DNA from 2 places in the Photobacterium sp. GB-210 genome. Region 2 is predicted to be linked to the other one. Evidence: predicted binding sites of a transcription regulator. Region 2 holds the regulator's gene; the other holds the start of a gene.

Region 1 (10,474 bases), on a different contig from region 2:
CTCTGCACCCGCAGTAGCCAATGAGAACCCGCAACTTTCAGATCGTACTTTTCGTACTGTGAACAAAGTTCAAGAACTCATTGCAGAGGAAAAGTACAACGAGGCCATTAGCAAACTAAATAAATCGTTAAGTAGTTCAAATAAGAAGAAGTATGACCGTGCCGTGTTATTGCAACAAATGGGGTTTCTTTACTCTTTAAAAGATAATTACCCGAAGGCTGCCAAATATTTTGCTGACGCATTGAAAATGGATGCGCTACCAGTACCGGTGGCACAACAAGTTCGTTATAGCTTGGCACAGTTATATTTAGCAGAAGAGCAATACAAAAACTCGGTCAACACCATGAATACATGGTTTAAAGTTGCTAAAACGACCAAAGAAAAACCACCCGCGCATGCTTACATCACACTGGCAAGTGCTTATGTTCAAATGGGAAATTATAGAAACGCAATTGCACCTACAAAAAAAGCGATCTCAATGACGAAATCGCCGAATGAATCGTGGTACTTATTGCTAGTTTCATCCCATTACGAATTAAAGCAATACAAAAGTGTTGCGAGTGTCCTGAAAACCTTAACGAATAAGTATCCAAAGAAAAAACGTTATTGGATGCAACTATCTGGGGTTTATATGGAGCTCAACCAGAATAAAAATGCGCTAGCGACTCTTGAAGCTGCTTACAAATTAGGTTTGTTAGAGGGAGAAAAAGAACACCTTCGCTTAGTAAACTTTATGGCATACCAAGGTATTCCCCACAGAGCAGCGAAGATAATGGCGCAAGAAATGGCAAATAATAACATTGCTCGTACTCATGCAAATATTGAGAAGCAAGCCAGTTTTTATCATCAGGCAAAAGAGCTAGATGAAGCCATCAGTACCTATAAGCAAGCTTTTAAAATTGCACCTTCAGGTAAACAACAAATCCGTATCGTTAAATTAATGATACAGGATAAGCAATTTAAGCAAGCAACTGCTTTTGCTAACAGTTCATCCAACGCTAAACGCGATGAAAAGGCTGAACTCGCTTACCTTAGGGGCATGGCTTACTTTGAATTAGATCAGCATCAAAATGCTTTAAAGGCGATGAAAACAGCTGCGCAGTCATCTTCGATGAAAAGCAGTGCTGAGCCATGGATTGCATTTTTAGAAGACCAAAGCTAAAGGTACCATCACCTTTCACTGTCGTGATCTTGTGTGAGTCAGTCACACTGTTTGGGGAAGTATTTATTACTTCCCCTTTTTTATCTCGTTAAGCACCGCATTTTGTGTGTCTGATAATGTTTGTTTCAACGTCTTAGCATTTTCTTGCTCAATGACAGCAACGACATTTACTTGCTGATCTGCAATTTGATGAAATTGAGAGAGATACCAATCACCACTTTCATCTGGTTCATTCGCATTAGTACTAAACGAGCTCACAACACTTATTGAAATTACAGCCGTTTTTATAGCATTAATAAGTACACGCCACATCATGAATAAATCCCCCTAAGAGCATTATTAATCAATTCATTCTGTAATCTGCAGAAATTGTACCAATCTTAAAAATGTTATTATTTCTAATGTTTTTGACAAAAAACGGGCTCAGTTAGTCTAACTCACTAAGCTAAATCGTTAACTTTTCGTTAAAACGACCAGTTATAGAGACAAAAAAGGCCGTTTAATAACGACCTTTATATAAGCACTCATTTCTATTGAATAGCTAACCACTCTGGTACATCAGCAATACTGTCTAACACCACGTTTGCTAACGCTTCACCTTCATCCGTGATCGGCTTACCTGTACGTACGAGCACTTTTAAAGCAACATCAGCAGCTGTGGCTGCTTTCATGTCATCCGCTTTATCACCAATCATCACAGATTGCGACATATCGATTTTCAAGAAATCGCGAGCTGAAATAAACATACCTGGTTTGGGTTTACGGCAATCACAATCTTGCAAGTAATCACCCTGCCCTTTTGTTGCATGGTGCGGGCAGTAGTAAATACCATCAAACTCAACGCCATTATCAACAAAATTCCAGTCCATCCACTCTGTTAATGAAGTAAATTCATCTTCACTAAACATACCGCGAGCGATACCTGATTGGTTAGTCACCAATACGAGTAGATAACCCATTTCTTTGAATTTTTTACATGCTTCAAATACCCCGTCAATGTATTCGAAATCATCAACGGTATGGACATAGCCGTGATCAACATTAATCACGCCATCACGGTCAATAAAGACTGCAGGTTTGGCCAAAAGGATAGCCCTCTTAAATCATAAATTTTTTAGATTATGGCACGAGTTAATAATGAAGAGTACTCGTTATTGATTAACGCTCACAACATAGCCGTTTGGACGTCTAGATGTAAAAATAGCTATTGACAGCTTTTATAATAGAACATAGCATCATAATTTCAGGTTGATTACTTATTTAACCCTAATAAAACAAATAACCATAAATTTATACAATAGTTTTTCAAGATCATACAATAGTTTTATCTAGGAGCAGGACGTTCAATGATAGAAATAAAGCAACTCAATAAAGTCTTCTATCAAGGCGATAAGGCTATAAACGCATTAAGCGATATAAACCTTACAATTAAGCAAGGTACTATCTTTGGGGTTATTGGCTCATCCGGTGCAGGGAAAAGTACCCTCATTCGTTGTGTTAATTTGTTAGAGCGCCCTTCTAATGGTCAAGTGATTGTCGATGGTATCGATCTTACTACTCTATCGAACCAAAAACTCACTTTGGCTCGTCGTAAAATAGGCATGATTTTCCAACATTTTAATCTCCTTTCATCTCGCACAGTTTTTGATAATGTTGCTTTGCCTCTTGAATTAGCCAATACCAATAAAGCGATAATAAAAACAAAAGTGACAGAGTTACTGGCTTTAGTCGGTCTTGAAGATAAACACCAAAGCTACCCAGCAAATTTAAGTGGTGGACAAAAGCAACGTGTCGCGATTGCTCGTGCGTTAGCCTCTGATCCCAAAGTGTTACTCTGTGATGAAGCCACCAGTGCATTAGATCCTGCCACCACGCATTCGATTCTGGAGCTACTGCAAGAAATTAACCGAAAGCTAAACCTAACTATTTTGCTTATTACCCATGAAATGGATGTCGTGAAGCGTATCTGTAGTGAGGTCGCAATTATTGGTGACGGTAAATTAGTTGAACAGGGATCAGTCGGTGATATTTTCTCACACCCCAACACCGAATTAGCCAAAGACTTTATTCGTTCAACATTGGATTTGTCGATTCCAGCTGATTACCAAGCTCGTATGACGCCAGCACAAGTTGAAAACTCATACCCTCTTATTCGTTTAGAGTTCACCGGTGCTTCTGTTGATGCGCCACTGATCAGCCAAGTAACACGTAAGTTTGGTTTAGATATCAGTATTCTCAGCTCGGATATGGATTATGCGGGAGGAGTAAAATTTGGACTGATGTTAGCAGAGTTTTTTGGTGATCAAGACTCTGTTGAGAATGCGGTCAATTTTCTACGTCAAAATAAAGTAAATGTTGAGGTGCTTGGCTATGTCGCTTAATGATTTAACCCTGTGGTGGCAACAAAATACCCGCCTGATTGATTTACTGATTGAAGCATTAGGACAAACACTAACCATGGTGTTTGTATCAGGGCTAATTGGTTTTGTTATTGGTATTCCTTTGGGTGTCACCCTTCACTTAACGAAGAAAAATGGCTTATTAGAAAATACCGTTGTTAATAACATCCTTGGCATTATCGTTAATATTGGCCGCTCTATTCCTTTTATTATTCTGCTGGTTGCGATCATTCCATTTACCCGATTTGTCGTAGGTAGCTCAATTGGTACTGCTGCGGCGATAGTTCCTCTTGCTGTAGGAGCAATTCCTTTTATTGCTCGTTTAGTTGAAGGGGCATTGTTAGAAATTCCATCAGGCCTTGTGGAAGCAGCACAATCTATGGGAGCAACACCACTACAGATCATTAAGAAAGTGCTATTACCAGAAGCATTACCAGGCATCATCAATGCGGTAACGATCACCCTTGTTACCTTAGTCAGTTATTCCGCGATGGCGGGTACGGTTGGCGGTGGCGGTTTAGGTGATGTCGGTATTCGTTATGGCTACCAACGTTTCGATGGCACCGTCATGGCTATCACAGTCGTCGTTCTAATAGTACTGGTCCAAATTATTCAATCTGTCGGTGATTACCTCGTAAAACGTGTTGATCATCGATAATCAAAACACTTTAAGGAAAACCCCATTTTAAGGAGAAGTTGTATGGCGTTTAATCTAAAACATGTTTTTGCTCTTGCAGGTGTTGCTGCAGCCCTATCACTAACAGGCTGTAGTGAAAAAGAAGCCGTAGTTGATAATAGCAAGGTAAAAATTGGCGTCATGGCAGGAGCCGAAGAGCAAGTTGCTGAAGTTGCTGCAAAACAAGCAAAAGAAAAATATGGCTTGGATGTAGAATTAGTTTCTTTTACTGATTACGTATCACCGAATGCGGCATTAGAAGAAGGCTCTATTGATGCTAATGCTTTCCAACACAAACCATATCTTGATCAGCAAATTAAAGATCGCGGTTACAAGTTTGCGGTAGCGGGGAATACTTTTGTTTACCCAATCGCAGGTTACTCAAACTCAATCAAATCTGTTGATGAGCTAAAAGATGGCGATAAAGTGGCAGTACCAAACGATCCTACCAACCTTGGTCGTTCACTCTTACTTCTTCAACAGCAAGGCCTAATTAAACTAAAAGACGGTTCAGGTTTAACTGCTACAGTATTAGATATTGTTGAAAACCCGAAAAACTTAAAGATTGTTGAGCTAGAAGCAGCACAATTACCACGCTCTTTAGATGATGTGGCACTGGCTGTTATTAATACCACTTACGCAAGTAGCATTAACTTAACGCCTGAGCGCGACGGTGTGTTTGTAGAAGATAAAGAATCACCATATGTCAACCTGATTGTGTCTCGTGCAGATAATGTGAATGCGGAAAACGTGAAGAAATTTGTTCAAGCGTACCAATCTGAAGATGTATATAACTCTGCGAAAAATATCTTTAATGGTGGTGTGGTAAAAGGTTGGTAATCCCTCCTTTCTACTAACCATGTACTTATCGGGTAGGTCTCAGCACCTACCCTTTTTTATGCTATATTCTTAGCTCTTTTGGCTTCTTAATTGGCTTCATTCCATGTCTTATAACATCGAACCTATCGGCATTATCCACTCTCCCTATAAAGAAAAATTTGCTGTTCCTCGGCAGCCTGGGTTAGTGCCAAGTGCGCGTTCTGAAATTGTTTTACAAGGTGCTGCAAATTCATTAGAAGCGGTAAGAGGCATAGAGCAATTTAGTCATTTGTGGTTATTATTTTTGTTTGATCAGAATTTAGATGCCGGATGGCGCCCAACCGTTAGACCGCCTCGATTGGGCGGTAATGAACGTATTGGTGTGTTTGCCAGCCGTGCCACATTCCGCCCTAATGGGATTGGCATGTCTGCGGTCGAATTAAAAGGCATTCGCCATGAAAACGGTAATGTGATCATTGAACTCGGTGGTGTTGATCTCGTTGATGGTACGCCTATTATCGATATTAAGCCTTATATCCCTTATTCAGACAGCTTGCCACAAGCACAAGGTGGATTTGCTTCTAACACACCGGATCTAATGCCCGTGTGTTTTAGTGAAACAGCGCTCAATCAACTACCAGCAAAAAACAAAAGCTATTATCAAACCGTGATCTGTGAAATTTTAGCGCAAGATCCACGTCCTGCTTATAAGAAAGGTAAGCCGGATCTAAAACAATATGCGGTGCATTTATTTGATTTTAATGTTCACTTCTCAGTAACAGAGCAACAAATAACCGTTAATCAGATCGAGAAAGTTAATCAATAGCAGATCTTATACAGTTATCTTTGGCGAATAGCGTGTAGGCTGGTAAGATATTCGGCTATCGTCAGATCACTGACGGGCGGGATTTATCCCTTCTTTTTTAATCTAATTAATCAACGGATACCATCAATGCGTACCAGTAATTATCTTCTTTCTACTCTGAAGGAGACTCCAAACGACGCAGAAGTTATTAGCCACCAGCTAATGCTACGTGCAGGTATGATCCGTAAGCTGGCTTCAGGTCTATACACCTGGCTACCTACAGGTCTGCGTGTACTGCGTAAGGTCGAAAACATCGTTCGCCAAGAAATCGACAATGCAGGCGCAATCGAAACCTTGATGCCCGTTGTTCAGCCGTTTGAACTATGGGAAGAAACAGGTCGCTCTGAGAAAATGGGCCCTGAACTACTTCGCTTTACTGACCGCCATACTCGTCCGTTTGTGCTTAGCCCAACAGCAGAAGAAGTGATCACAAGCCTAGTACGCAACGAAGTAAGCTCTTACAAGCAACTTCCGTTGAACCTGTACCAAATCCAAACTAAATTCCGTGACGAGCGTCGTCCACGTTTCGGCGTAATGCGTGCACGTGAATTCTGCATGATGGATGCTTACAGCTTTGACATTGACAAAGAAGGTCTACAAAAGTCTTACGATGCAATGCACGACGCTTACTGTAAAGCGTTCGATCGCATGGGTCTTGAGTACCGTCCAGTATGGGCCGACTCTGGCGCAATCGGTGGTAATGGCTCTCAGGAGTTCCACGTATTAGCAGAAAGCGGCGAAGACTTAATTGCATTCTCAACTGAATCTGACTACGCAGCAAACATCGAAAAAGCAGAAGCACTAGCCCCTGCTCACGATCGTGCAGCACCAACAGTGGAACTGTCTGTTATCGATACACCTAATGCGAAAACTATCGATGAGTTAGTTGAGCAACACGGTATTGCTATCGAGAAAACGATCAAGACGCTATTTGTTAAAGCTTCTGATGAAATCGATGCGCCTATCGTAGCGCTATTGGTTCGTGGTGATCACGAATTAAACGAAATTAAAGCTGAAAACCTAGACTGGGTTGCTTCTCCACTTGAAATGGCAACTGAAGAAGAAATTCGCCAGTTCGTTAACGCAGGTCCTGGCTCACTTGGTCCTGTCGGTCTTGAGCTTCCATTTATCGTTGACCGTACTGTTGCTGTAATGAGCGATTTTGCTGCAGGCGCAAACATCGATGGTAAACACCATGTTGGTATCAACTGGGGCCGTGACGTTGAGCTAGATCGCGTTGAAGATCTACGTAATGTAGTTGAAGGTGATCCAAGCCCATGTGGCCAAGGTACATTGATGCTAAAACGTGGTATCGAAGTGGGTCACATCTTCCAGCTGGGTAATACATACTCTGAGAAGATGAACTGTGGCGTGCTAGATGCTAACGGTAAAAACACCATTCTAGAAATGGGTTGTTACGGTATTGGTGTATCACGTGTTGTGGCATCAGCTATCGAACAGAACCATGACGAAAACGGCATTATCTGGCCAGATGCGCTTGCACCATTCCACGTTTCTATTGTTCCTATGAACATGGCGAAATCAGAAGAAGTAAAAGAAGCGGCAGAGAAGCTATATGCCGATCTAACTGCTGCTGGTATTGAAGTACTGTTTGATGATCGTAAAGAACGCCCAGGAGTCATGTTTGCAGATCACGAACTACTAGGTATTCCACATACTATCGTTATTGGTAACCGTAGCCTTGAAAACGGTGAGATGGAATATAAAAACCGTCGCACAGGTATCAAAGAAGCCGTTGCTGTAAATGATGTTGTTGCGTTTATTAAGCAAAAAATGGCTTAAGTAAAAAGCTAATAACATATTGAAAAAGCTGTCGTTATGGCAGCTTTTTTTCTATTCTTTATTTTAAAAAAACATTTTACTCACTCCCATTTTTTTATGTAACAGTAAATATCCGTTACAATCTTGCCGTTATCATTGATCTGCTCAAAATATGCCCTATAGTGACAAATCAAATAGTTATTGATCTTGTCGTAATGGAACAGGCTTTATTTAATCGATCTCATTCCTCACCTTCCCCTAAGCTAAAGCAAAAACCTTTAGCTGCGGATCAACGTCTGTTGATCCTGCAAAAACTTCAAGGGAAGCTGGAGATCCAAGCGTTATTTCAACCTCTCTGCCGAGAGCTAGATAAACAAATTGATATCGCTCGTTTAGTCTGGACCCTTGATGAAACTACAACATTGATCCGCCAAGGAAAACCGACACCTCATCAAAACAGCTTTGCTTTACGCTTTGGTGATAACTCTTTAGGCTCACTTCATTACTCCACTCTTTATCCGTTAGATAACGACGAAATAAGCCTATTACATACCTACCACCGTTTATTTGCAGGCCCTCTATTTAATGCGATTGAATATCAAAAAGTAAAACATATGGCACTGAAAGATAAACTTTCAGGGCTATGTAATAGAATGTGTTTTGAGCAAGATATTCATCATGCTATTGCGATGAGCGAAAAACGAGATGTGGAGTTGGTGCTGTTTATTTGTGACTTAGATAATTTTAAACAAGTGAATGATAACTTTGGTCATCTTGATGGCGACAAAGTCATTAAAGATTTTGCTAATGCACTGAAGTTTGCAACGCGCACTTCAGATCGTTGTTATCGCATTGGAGGTGATGAATTTATTATTTTACTTCAACCTGCCAGTGCTCGCTCTGAAATAAAAGTGGTATCACGGATCAACCAATATATTCAACAAAGCCCTATCTTGGGTATCTTAAATATTGGATTTTCTTATGGCACAGCGACCTTTAATAAAGGTGATTCTATGCTGTCTTTAATTGAACGTGCCGATCGTAAACTTTATCATCACAAGCGTAATAAATAATCATCTCGTTGCGCTAAGCACCATAAATCCTACGTTTTTATTTTATTTAACGCTATGATGATCCACGTTAATAGTGAGTATATTCGAAGTGAGCCCCTACATTCTCTTCGAATACTTTCTAGAAAGGATGAATGATGCAAATTTATCAATGCTGTGAGCTTATCCGAGCAACTTACGCGCAAATTGGTAGTGGTGATCAAGGTTATATTCCTGCGGCTATTAGCTGTGCAATTAAAACCTTCAATGATATTGCCGAAGATACTAATTTACCGCTTGAAGTCCGTGAGCGTGCAGCGTTTGCTGCAGCAAACTTATTAATCAGTGATCATGAGGACAAATAATGGATTTAGCTAAATTTGAAAGCATGGATCCCATCATGTTAATGAGTATTGTCAACATGAAGATCCGTGATGACTTTCAAGATCTCGATGAACTCGTTAAATTCTACGAGATTGATCGCCAAAAGCTGATCGATAAACTTGCAAGTGCTGGCTTTGAATACTTGCCTGAAGTTAAACAATTTCGCTAAACAAAAAACGGAAGCTTAAAGCTTCCGTTTTATTTTTAGGTTAAACCCGTATTAGCCTTTAAAGATCGGCAGTAAATTTGCCATCGCCATAATGTGGAAGATTGCGGTCACCACACCAAAGCCAATCACAACATATACCGTCACATTACCGCCAGGCACAACAAACCCATCTTTCTTTTCTTTGCATTGACGAGTCTTTTTCGCTAATAAAGCAGGAATAATACACGCCCAAATCGTTGCAGCAGCACCGGCTAAACCAATCGCAGACAAGAAACCCAGTGGTGCAAATAATGAAAGGATCAGCGGTGGTAAGAAAGTGATAGCCCACGTCTTCAAGCGTCCTTGTTTTGAATCTTCAAAGCCAAATAAATCGGCCAAATAATCAAAAACCCCCAAACCAACTCCGATAAACGAAGAAACAACAGCGGCAATCGAAAAAATACGGATTGCTTGTTTAATGCTGTTTGAGTCAATAACGCTATCAAGTGCTTGCGTTAAAGCATCAATACCACCACCAGCCGAAACCACAGGACCAAATGCATCACGAGGTAAGTTGCCAAAAATACAAATCACCCACACTAAATAGAAACCTAACGCGATAAATGTGCCACCTAGAATCGCATTTTTAGCTTGGTATTCATCGCGGTAATAGTCGCGCATTGTGCTCACCGAATGGTGGTAACCAAAAGAAGTTAATGCTATAGGTAATAGTGCTAACGCATAAGGAGAATAGCTGGCATGTAAGTGAGTTGTATCCAGTAAAACAGGAACTTTGATATGCGTCGCTAGTCCTGAAATTCCAATTAAGAAACTCACCAACATAAAAACAATCAGTAAAATAGAAATACGATCAACCGCACGCGTTGAGTGCAGAACAAAGGTTGAACTGATTGCGACAAATAAAATAGAAGCTAACTTACTATCAACCCCTAATATATTACTAAAAATCATACCTGATGATGAAATATAGGCATAAAGCAAAATACCACCAACAAAGTATAATGACAGATTATTAATAATATTAATTTTAGTATTAAGTACATCTTTTGTGATGGTATTAAAAGACACTTTAAAATCATAATGCTTAAGCGCTTCTAATAATAACCAGCCTGATAATGTCATCATAACCATGGTTAAAGATATTGCAATAACGCTCCAGAATGTCCATG
Region 2 (10,474 bases):
ACGTACCATGATTCACAAATTGGTACAGATTAATAAATGTTTATCTCAATTAGAACTTAGCGAGCTATCAACCTCTGAACGCGCGCGTATCGAACAGCGCCTAGAACAGCTTATTGCCCAAGCATGGCACTCCGATGTTATTCGTCAGCAACGCCCAACCCCGATTGATGAAGCCAAATGGGGCTATGCCGTTATTGAAAATTCACTATGGCAAGCTGTACCAGAATTTCTTCGCCTATTTGATGAAAAATTACAGCAACATCTTGGCGAAGCCCTACCTCTTGACGCATCACCTGTCACCTTCTCATCTTGGATGGGTGGAGACCGAGATGGTAACCCATTTGTTACCTCGAAAGTGACACGTGAAGTGCTCGCTTTATCACGCTGGAAAGCGGCAGATCTTTACCTCAATGATATTCAAGAGTTAATCAACGAATTATCCATGACTCAGTGTAACGAGACGGTGCGGGAGCTTGCAGGCGAAGAGCATGAACCTTACCGCGCGATTCTAAAGCAACTACGTAATAAGCTGCTTCACACTCGTGACAATCTTGATGCGAAGATTCATGGTCAAAAACCCGCCTCCGATATTATTATTGAAGATATTGCAGAGCTGTGGGATCCACTGTATGCGTGTTACCAATCATTGCATGAGTGTGGCATGGCTATCATTGCTGATGGTCTACTGCTTGACACATTACGTCGCGTTAAATGTTTTGGCGTACACTTAGTTCGTTTAGATATTCGTCAAGAAAGTACTCGTCATTCAGATGTAATTTCAGAGCTTACTCGTTACCTTGGACTGGGTGATTACGACCAATGGAGCGAGCAAGATAAAATTGCTTTCCTTGTTCGTGAACTATCATCAAAACGCCCACTCCTTCCTCGTGATTGGGAGCCATCGGCAGAAGTTAAAGAAGTCATTGAAACCTGTAAAACTATTGCTGATCAATCCCGTGAAGCATTAGGTTCATACGTCATTTCAATGGCGCGAACGGCCTCTGATGTACTTGCTGTTCACTTACTACTGCAAGAAGCGGGCTGTCCATTTAGAATGGATGTCTGTCCATTATTCGAAACCCTTGATGATTTGAATAATGGTGCAGATGTGATTGAGCAACTACTGAATATTGACTGGTATCGTGGCTTTATTCAAAACCACCAAATGGTCATGATCGGCTACTCAGATTCAGCTAAAGATGCGGGTGTAATGTCTGCAGGTTGGGCGCAATATAGCGCAATGGAAAAACTGGTTGATGTTTGCGAACAAGCTGGCGTTGAAATCACCCTATTCCATGGCCGTGGCGGTAGTATTGGTCGTGGTGGTGCACCAGCTCACGCTGCACTGTTATCCCAACCACCACGCAGCTTAAAAGGTGGCTTACGTGTAACCGAACAGGGCGAAATGATCCGCTTTAAGTTAGGTTTACCAGAAGTCGCTATCAATAGTTTAAGCCTTTACGCGAGTGCAACACTGGAAGCTAATCTACTTCCGCCTCCAGCACCTAAACAAGAATGGCGTGAACTGATGGATGTGTTGTCTGAAGTCTCTTGTGAAGCTTATCGTAATGTTGTACGTGTTGATCCTGAATTTGTTCCTTACTTCCGTGCTGCGACGCCTGAACTTGAATTAGGTAAACTGCCTCTTGGTTCTCGTCCAGCGAAACGTAACCCGCAAGGTGGTGTAGAGAGCTTACGTGCGATCCCATGGATTTTTGCATGGAGTCAAAACCGCCTATTGCTACCCGCATGGCTGGGTGCTGGTGAAGCTATTCAGTATTCAATCAACAACGGCCACACGAAATTGTTAGAAGAGATGTGCCGAGAATGGCCTTTCTTCTCGACACGTCTAGGTATGCTTGAAATGGTTTACACCAAAACCAATATAGGTATTGCTAAATACTATGACGAGCGTCTAACAGATGAATCTCTATGGCCATTAGGTCAAAAGCTTCGTGATCAATTAGGTAAAGATATTAAGGCCGTATTAACGGTTGAAAATAGCGATCACTTAATGGAACAAGACCCTTGGGGCGCAGAATCAATTCGATTACGCAACATTTATGTTGAGCCTCTTAATATGCTACAAGCAGAACTGTTATATCGAACTCGACAACAGGAAGAGTTGCCTCCTGCACTTGAAGAAGCCTTAATGGTTACTATTGCTGGTATTGCAACAGGTATGCGAAATACTGGATAGCAAATTGCAATAATTAATAAGGGTCATTTGATGACCCTTTTTTTTCCCGTTATTTATCGATATGTTAAGAAAAATCTTTTTTGTCTCAATATTGATACAGCATAAAGTTTCTTAACAGAGCTATGATAGTTATAACTTCGATATGAGCAATGATGTATAAGATTGTTTAAGCCTTTAATGGTGCGAGTGATTTTTCGCTATCGAAGTAAGGTCACAAGATAATAAATTTGCAAGCCCGTACATCAGATATTTCATCTTGATGTATCGATATTAAGCAAATTAATGATATTGTATGCGGTCTCAACCGAACTATAAGATATTAAGATTATAAATAAAAAACGCCATTACGAAGCGTATGTAATCTAGTTCAGTTGTTATTTTTATTTGACGTATTTAACGGATAGAAGAGATGTCACTACCACACGTAATTTTAACCGTGCTGAGCAACAGAGAAGCAACGGGTTATGATATAACTAAAGAGTTTTCTCATAGTATTGGCTATTTTTGGAAAGCGAGTCACCAACAGGTGTATCGTGAACTGAATAAGATGGCGACTAATGATCAAGTAACATGTCGACTTGAGCCTCAAGAGGGTAAACCTGATCGTAAAGTCTATGCCATTACAGATGCCGGTCGCCAAGCACTCTTTAATTGGTTTGAAGAACCTGCACGTAATCCCACAACTCGCGATGAGTTCTCAGCAAAGCTGTTAGTTTGTGGTGTTCACAATTCAGAGCCAATGCAAAAGCAACTTGCTGCATTGATCGATGAATCTCAAACACTGATCGGCCATTACAAAGAGCTAGAAAAAATTCATTTCAGCGATTATAAGTCAATGGACCGCCAACAACGCTTAGATCGTTTAACACTTCGTCGTGGTTTACATAACCGCCAAGCTTGGATTGACTGGGCTGAAGAAGTGCTTATTGAGCTAAAAGATATGGACAGTAACGGCAGCCCTGTTGCGCTGTAGTTCTTTATCTCTCTCATAAAATAAATAAACCGCAGTTTACTGCGGTTTATTTTTTACGACAGAAACCAGTCGCAACGCTGCTTTTAAATATAAAAAGCCCGCTAACAATAAGCGGGCTTTAAAATTTTATCAAACCGTTACAGTAAACAGGCCAGACGATTTATATCTGATAATAATGCACCAGCAGTTACATCACGCCCCGCTCCAGGTCCTCGAATCACTAACGGATTATCACGGTACCAATGGCTTTCAATGGCAAAGATATTATCGCACGGAAGCAAATTAGCTAGCGCGTGCTCTTGGGGTAAAGCTTCAACACCAACATAAGCGTTGCCATGGCGATCTAAACGAGCTACATAACGCAGCACTTTGTCTTCCTCTCGCGCACTTTCTAATCGCTCGGCTAAAATCTCATCGAGCACTTGAGTTTGTTCAAAAAACTGCTCAACAGATAATGCTGCAAGTTCGCTTGGGACTAAGCTTTCAACTTTAACCTGTTCAGGCTCAATTTCTAGGCCTGATTCACGGGCTAATATCACGAGCTTACGCATCACATCACTGCCATCTAAATCATGGCGAGGATCAGGTTCAGTGAGTCCTTGTTGCCACGCTTGTTCTACTAACTCAGAAAATGGCACGCTGCCATCATACTGTTGGAACAACCAAGACAAGGTGCCTGAGAAAATACCAGAAACAGCGATGATCTGATCGCCACTCTCTCGTAAATCACGGACAGTATGATTCACCGGAAGCCCAGCACCAACCGTCGCGTTATACAACCAATGACGGCTACTTTTCGCAAACGCATCAATCACCGCATGATAATCTTTACTGCTCGCGGAACCCGCCACTTTATTGGCTGAAATTAAGTGCAAACCGTGTTCTGCTATTTCTGCATAACGCTTTGACAGCTCGGAACTTGCAGTGACATCAAGCACAATCACATCGTCATAATCAGCACTCGCAAGATGAGAGAAAAGCGCACCCTCTTGATACTCTATGGCTTCTTGTTCAAATTGTGTCAGTGCTAGCGAAGGATCGATACCTGTAAAGTTCATCCAACAACGACGACTATCGAGTACCCCTATTAAAGTAAAACTTAAACCATGACGTTTTTCTAACGCTGATTTCTCTCGGTCGAATAATTCAAGCCAACGGGTGCCAATATTGCCTTTACCACAAAGTACTAGCCCTACTCGTTTTTGAGCTTGAAAGAGCGCTTGGTGAATATCACTAACCAAGCTTTCAGTTTCGACATGGCGCAATACAGCAACCAAACTTAATCCCGAATCCGCTTCTGTCATAAACTCAACCGGTAAGCCTTTTAACTGCTGATAAAAGCCATGACAGTGGATAGGGTTATTGATCACCCCAGCGCCCACAGCAGCAACCATTGAGAAGCCTTCTCGCAACCGTAATTCGGCAGGTGTTCCGCTATCTTGCAGTAAATTTAATACGTCATTCACTACCTCTCGAGTATAAGCCAACATAATACGGCCTTTACTCTGCTCTAGGCTTTGCGCTAAAGGTGCTAATTGATGGCGCGACAATAAACGCTCAACGTCTTCGCGTACATGTTGAACATCCATACCTCGTGGTACATCAACTTCAATCAAACACACATCATCAAGCGAAGAGACAATTTTTGCCCCTCGACCCGATGCCAGAACACGCTCTACTCGCGTAGAACCTGATTCAGGTTGATGACTACAACGCAATGTTAAATCTATCGCACTTTGTGCCACAGGTTGTAATGTACGGCTATGCAAAACAGGGGCAGCAAGACGAGCAAGCTCATTGGCTTCATCTAATCGTAATAACGGTAATAAACAGGCATCGCTAACTTTACGTGGATCAGCACTATAGACTCCAGCCACATCACTCCAAATCGTGACTCGAGAAACATCTGCTAATGCACCAATGATTGTCGCAGAATAATCTGAACCATTACGGCCAAGTAAAACGGTTTCCCCTTGCTCATTTTGAGCCATAAAGCCTGTGATCACTAAGCGGTGATGGCTATGTTGTGCAAACTGCTGTTGTAATAATGGCTTCGACGATCGGCTATCGACTTCTGGCTGTGCGGCATGTTCGGCACGTAAAAATAACCGAGAATCCAAATCTGTGGCGGGTAAGTCACGCTGGCACAGTAATGCCGCTAATAATCGCGCAGACCATACTTCACCATACCCTTGAATGGTGCCTCGAAGTGCTGGGCTAATAGGGCTTTCACCATAACGAGCAATGGTTGATAAATCATCATGTAGTAATTCAATCAAACGTTCTGCTGTCGGCGAATAAAGCAAAGACTCAATTAATTGTTGCTGATAACTGCGGACAGATAACAAGGTTTCATGGGCTTGACGACCATCTTTTTCTAATTGCGCTAACCATAATATAAGTTGGTTTGTTGTCTTTCCCGCGGCTGACACAACAATTAAATCTTCATTGTTTGAATACTCCGCCAGAATATCCGCTACTCGGCGATAGCACTCAGGATCAGCTAAGCTACTACCGCCAAATTTATGTAATTGGCGTAATGCTTTTGTCATTAGTGAGCCTCCGCCGCGAGTTTAAAGGCTTGATCAAGATCTTCTATTAAATCACTAGGGTCTTCAAGACCAACCGAAAGACGTAATAATGAGGTGGTGATCCCCGCTTCTGCCTGTGCTTCATCTGACATCGCACGGTGAGTCATACTTGATGGATGCGCAATTAAGCTTTCAGTGCCACCTAATGATTCTGCTAGTGAAAACAGCTTTAACTCTTTTACAAACACTTCAAGTTGGGTTTGATCACCCGCAAATTCAAAACTCATCATAGAGCCAAACCCTTTTTGCTGGCGCTTGGCAATCTCATGACCAGGATGTGATGGCAGACTTGGATGATAAATAGTACCCACCATCGCCTGTTGCTGAAGATAATCAAGTACTGCTACACCATTCTCTTCATGCATTCTCATACGTGGTGATAAGGTACGTAGACCTCGCAAAGTTAGATAAGCATCAAATGGTGCGCCAGTAGCACCAATACAGTTTGCCCACCACGCAATGGTTTCTGCCATTTCCGCATCTTTAGAAATCAGCACCCCACCCACCACATCTGAATGACCATTGAGGTACTTGGTTGTTGAGTGAACAACAAAGTCAGCCCCTAATTCAATTGGCTGTTGTAGTAGCGGCGATAAGAAAGTGTTATCAACAGCAACAAGACAACCCACGGCTTTTGCTTGCTGACACAGCGCCGCAATATCAATCACACGCACTAATGGGTTAGACGGCGTTTCAACCCAGATTAGTTTAGGTTTTTTCGCTAAAGCCGCTGTAAGTGCTTCTTGATCCGATTGGTCAACGAACTCAACCTTAAAGTCACCTTTATTGGCACGAGTATTAAATAATCGATAGGTACCGCCATAACAATCATGCGGCGCAACAATCAAATCATCAGGACCTAATAATGCAGTAACCAATAAATTCATCGCAGCTGTACCACAACTGGTTACCACACCACCCGCACCGCCTTCCATCTCACTAAGCGCGTCAGCTAACGTATTTCTAGTTGGGTTACCTGAACGAGAATAATCATATTGCGGTACTTCGCCAAAAGCTGGAAAGCTATAGGTCGACGTTAAATAAATAGGAGGAACAACAGCATTATATTGAGAGTCAACATCAATACCGGTTCTTACTGCAATTGTCGCCAGTCGCTTATCACTCATACAAACATTCCTTGTCGGGGCAGGATTTAACCCAAGATAATAAATTTATAACAACTTTAACCACTACAAAACAAGACGTCAACACATCTGGACGTCTATATGTCTTTGCTTATGGCAGTAAATCCCGCTAAAATTCAGCCATAACAAAATAATGGTAACAACCTTACTGTAATTTTTCTGTTCAATACGGGACAAAACCGCGATGTTCACGTAATATCGCCGCCCTACAATCCCCGTTGCTAACAGAAAATGTTGATTCCTGTTACCACCATTATTAACCCAATATCGCTGAGAAGGTAAAACATGGCAAAGTGGAATGGCGAATATATTAGCCCTTACGCGGAACACGGTAAGAAAAATGAACAAGTAAAAAAAATTACTGTTTCGATTCCATTAAAGGTGCTTAAGATTCTGACTGATGAACGTACTCGTCGTCAGGTGAATAACCTTCGCCACGCAACAAATAGTGAATTACTTTGTGAAGCCTTTCTGCATGCCTACACAGGTCAACCGCTTCCCACTGATGATGACATTCGTAAAGATCGCCCAGACGATCTACCTGCAGAAGCAAAAGCATTAATGGACGCAATGGGCATTAGCTACGAAGACATTAATGAATAATTATTGCAGTACTATGTCTACAAAAAAACCAGCCTAACAGCTGGTTTTTATTTTTTGTCATCAATAGAATAGCGCGATTACACTTCCATATATCCCATTGGCATCTCAATACGCGCGACACCTGAATCAATGGCTGCTTGTGCAACTGCTTTTGCGACACGCGGTAATAAACGTGGATCCATCGGTTTTGGAATAATATATTCTCGGCCAAATTCAAGCTGTGATACACCCGCAGCCTCAAGCACACTTTGTGGTACTGGCTCTTTCGCTAACTCTCTAATTGCATGAACGGCTGCTAATTTCATTTCATCATTAATTTGACTTGCACGCACATCCAATGCACCGCGGAAAATAAACGGGAAACACAGAACGTTATTTACTTGGTTAGGATAATCAGATCGTCCCGTTCCCATAATTAAATCATCTCTAACTTGATGAGCTAATTCAGGCTTTATTTCAGGATCAGGGTTAGAGCAAGCAAATACAATAGGGTTTTCAGCCATTAGTGCTAGCGCTTCAGGTGGTAATAAATCAGGGCCTGATACACCAACGAAAATATCGGCTCCCGCAATCACATCTTCTAATGTGCGCTTATCGGTATTGTTAGCAAATAGCTGCTTATATTCATTTATATCATCACGGCGAGTATGAATAACGCCTTTACGATCGAGCATGTAAATTTTTTCACGTTGCGCGCCACATTTGATCAAGAGCTCCATACACGCAACAGCAGCAGCCCCCGCACCTAAACACACAATCACCGCTTCACTAATATCTTTGCCTTGTAACTCTATGGCATTGAGCATACCAGCAGCGGTGACAATAGCCGTACCATGCTGATCATCGTGAAACACCGGAACATTACAACGCTCAATTAAGCGCTGTTCGATCTCAAAACAATCTGGCGCTTTAATATCTTCTAAATTAATACCACCAAAAGTATCGGCAATATTTGCGACAGTATCAACGAACTCATCAATAGTGCGATGTTTGACTTCAATATCAATCGAATCAATACCTGCAAAGCGCTTAAAAAGTAATGATTTCCCTTCCATAACAGGCTTAGAAGCTAACGGGCCTAAATTACCAAGACCTAAAATAGCGGTGCCATTGGTGATCACCGCAACTATATTCCCTTTTGCGGTATATTTGTAAACGTTATCAGGATCTTGAGCGATTTCCCTTACGGGCTCAGCAACACCTGGGCTATACGCTAAAGCAAGATCTTCAACCGTATTTGCTGGCTTTGTCAGTGCAACGGCTATTTTTCCAGGAGTAGGAAGGGAATGGTAATCTAGAGCTTGTTGACGAAAATCTTCGGTCATAGTGATATTTGAGCCTCAACGCTGACATTTATAATGGCAAATTACATCTATGTGTAATTCGTATTTGTTATTAAATCATATGCCATTAAGTATTAATTTCCCAGCTGATAGCTAACAGTTATTCTTCACATATTTTATTGAGACATAAAAAAAGGGATGCTTTCGCATCCCTTTTTTCTAAATTCATCTGGCAAGTAATTACTTGCTAGTAAGCGCACCGAAACGCTTGTTGAATTTGTCAACACGGCCGCCAGAACTAACTTGACGTTGCTTACCAGTGTAGAATGGGTGGCACTTGTCGCATACATCAAGGTTGATGTCTTTACCCATAGTAGAGTTAAATACGAAAGTGTTGCCACAAGAACAACGTGCGTTTACTGCTTTGTACTCAGGATGAATACCTTGTTTCATGGGATAACCTCAAAATAAAGGCCGTGTCGCTCTCCCGATCCAAAGCCGGGCACCACACGTCGTTAAAAAATAGCTTGTCACATTATGTGACAAATCAGGCGGCGTATAGTAATCAATCATCCCGCGGAGATCAATACAGATGCCGATTTTTCACGCGTAATTTCTTTGTACCACACCGCGTTCTTCACCTATCAGACTTAACAGCACTTATCGAGTATCACTTGGTCTGGTATTATTCAACACAAGCTCAATGACTGCAGTAAATTATGATCCCGAATATCGCTCGAGTCGCTCTCCCTATTCCCCTAGATAAAACCTTTGATTATTTAATCAAACCCAACGACCTACCTATTGTCGGCGGGCGTGTGCAGGTTCCTTTCGGGCGTCAACGTTTAATAGGTATCGTTACCGCACTGACAAATAGCTCTGAGTTTCCTATCGAACAACTAAAAGCTATTCAAAAAGTCATTGATAAAGCACCACTGTGGATGCCGCCATTATTTGATTTGCTCAAATGGGCTAGTCAGTATTATCAGTACCCACTTGGCGATACGCTGGCTAATGCAATGCCGGCATTATTGCGAAAAGGACGTGAAGCCTCACAAACCACCCTGAAATTTTGGGCATTAACAGAAGCGGGAAAATCACAACCGCTAAATGGCCTAACCCGCGCGCCCAAACAAGCCCAAATACTGCGTCTACTACAAAACGGAGCTGTCAGTCATGATGCACTATTGAGCGAAGAAGTGAGCTCTACGACCTTAAAAACGTTAGCGAATAAAGGCTGGATCATTGAACAACAGCAACAACCCAAAAGCCAAAACTGGCAGAAACAGTTTTCTGTTACTGAAGAAAAACCACGTTTAAATGAAGAACAAGCGTTAGCAATTGCCACCGTGAATAGTAACCCTGAGTTTGGCTGTTATCTTTTAGAAGGGGTAACGGGCTCAGGCAAAACAGAAGTATATCTTAACTTGCTAGAGCCGGTGCTTGCCGCAGGTAAACAAGCACTCATCTTAGTACCTGAGATTGGCTTAACCCCTCAGACGATTAACCGCTTTCGCCGTCGTTTTAATGTGCCTTTAGAAACGGTTCACTCAGGGCTAAACGACAGCGAGCGTATGGCTGCATGGCTTGCAGGTCGAGATAATCAAGCGGGGATCATCATCGGGACGCGATCTGCATTATTCACCCCCTTTGCAAACCTTGGCATCATCATTGTCGAT

The links. Region 2 encodes MetJ, which represses methionine synthesis genes. Its sites were predicted from a motif close to TTAGACNTNTANANGTCTAA; they were not measured.
Region 1: a site for MetJ is predicted at 2,343-2,362, ahead of metN (methionine ABC transporter ATP-binding protein MetN). Genes of this name have one in related genera too.

The regions. Positions count from the first base shown of each region.
Region 1 covers NZ_PYNU01000013.1:15,260-25,733, forward strand. The annotation lists gene C9J38_RS14440 (lipopolysaccharide assembly protein LapB) at 1-1,162, shown strand, start outside; gene C9J38_RS14445 (hypothetical protein) at 1,229-1,477, opposite strand; gene gmhB (D-glycero-beta-D-manno-heptose 1,7-bisphosphate 7-phosphatase) at 1,693-2,247, opposite strand; gene metN (methionine ABC transporter ATP-binding protein MetN) at 2,509-3,543, shown strand; gene C9J38_RS14460 (methionine ABC transporter permease) at 3,533-4,219, shown strand; gene C9J38_RS14465 (MetQ/NlpA family lipoprotein) at 4,262-5,077, shown strand; gene tsaA (tRNA (N6-threonylcarbamoyladenosine(37)-N6)-methyltransferase TrmO) at 5,181-5,882, shown strand; gene C9J38_RS14475 (proline--tRNA ligase) at 6,009-7,724, shown strand; gene C9J38_RS14480 (GGDEF domain-containing protein) at 7,919-8,776, shown strand; gene C9J38_RS14485 (YaeP family protein) at 8,911-9,117, shown strand; gene C9J38_RS14490 (DUF4250 domain-containing protein) at 9,117-9,305, shown strand; gene C9J38_RS14495 (aromatic amino acid transport family protein) at 9,357-10,474, opposite strand, start outside.
Region 2 covers NZ_PYNU01000010.1:58,415-68,888, reverse strand. The annotation lists gene ppc (phosphoenolpyruvate carboxylase) at 1-2,200, shown strand, start outside; gene C9J38_RS13105 (PadR family transcriptional regulator) at 2,610-3,173, shown strand; gene C9J38_RS13100 (bifunctional aspartate kinase/homoserine dehydrogenase II) at 3,311-5,725, opposite strand; gene C9J38_RS13095 (O-succinylhomoserine (thiol)-lyase) at 5,725-6,891, opposite strand; gene metJ (met regulon transcriptional regulator MetJ) at 7,195-7,512, shown strand; gene C9J38_RS13085 (malic enzyme-like NAD(P)-binding protein) at 7,590-8,837, opposite strand; gene rpmE (50S ribosomal protein L31) at 9,036-9,248, opposite strand; gene priA (primosomal protein N') at 9,515-10,474, shown strand, end outside.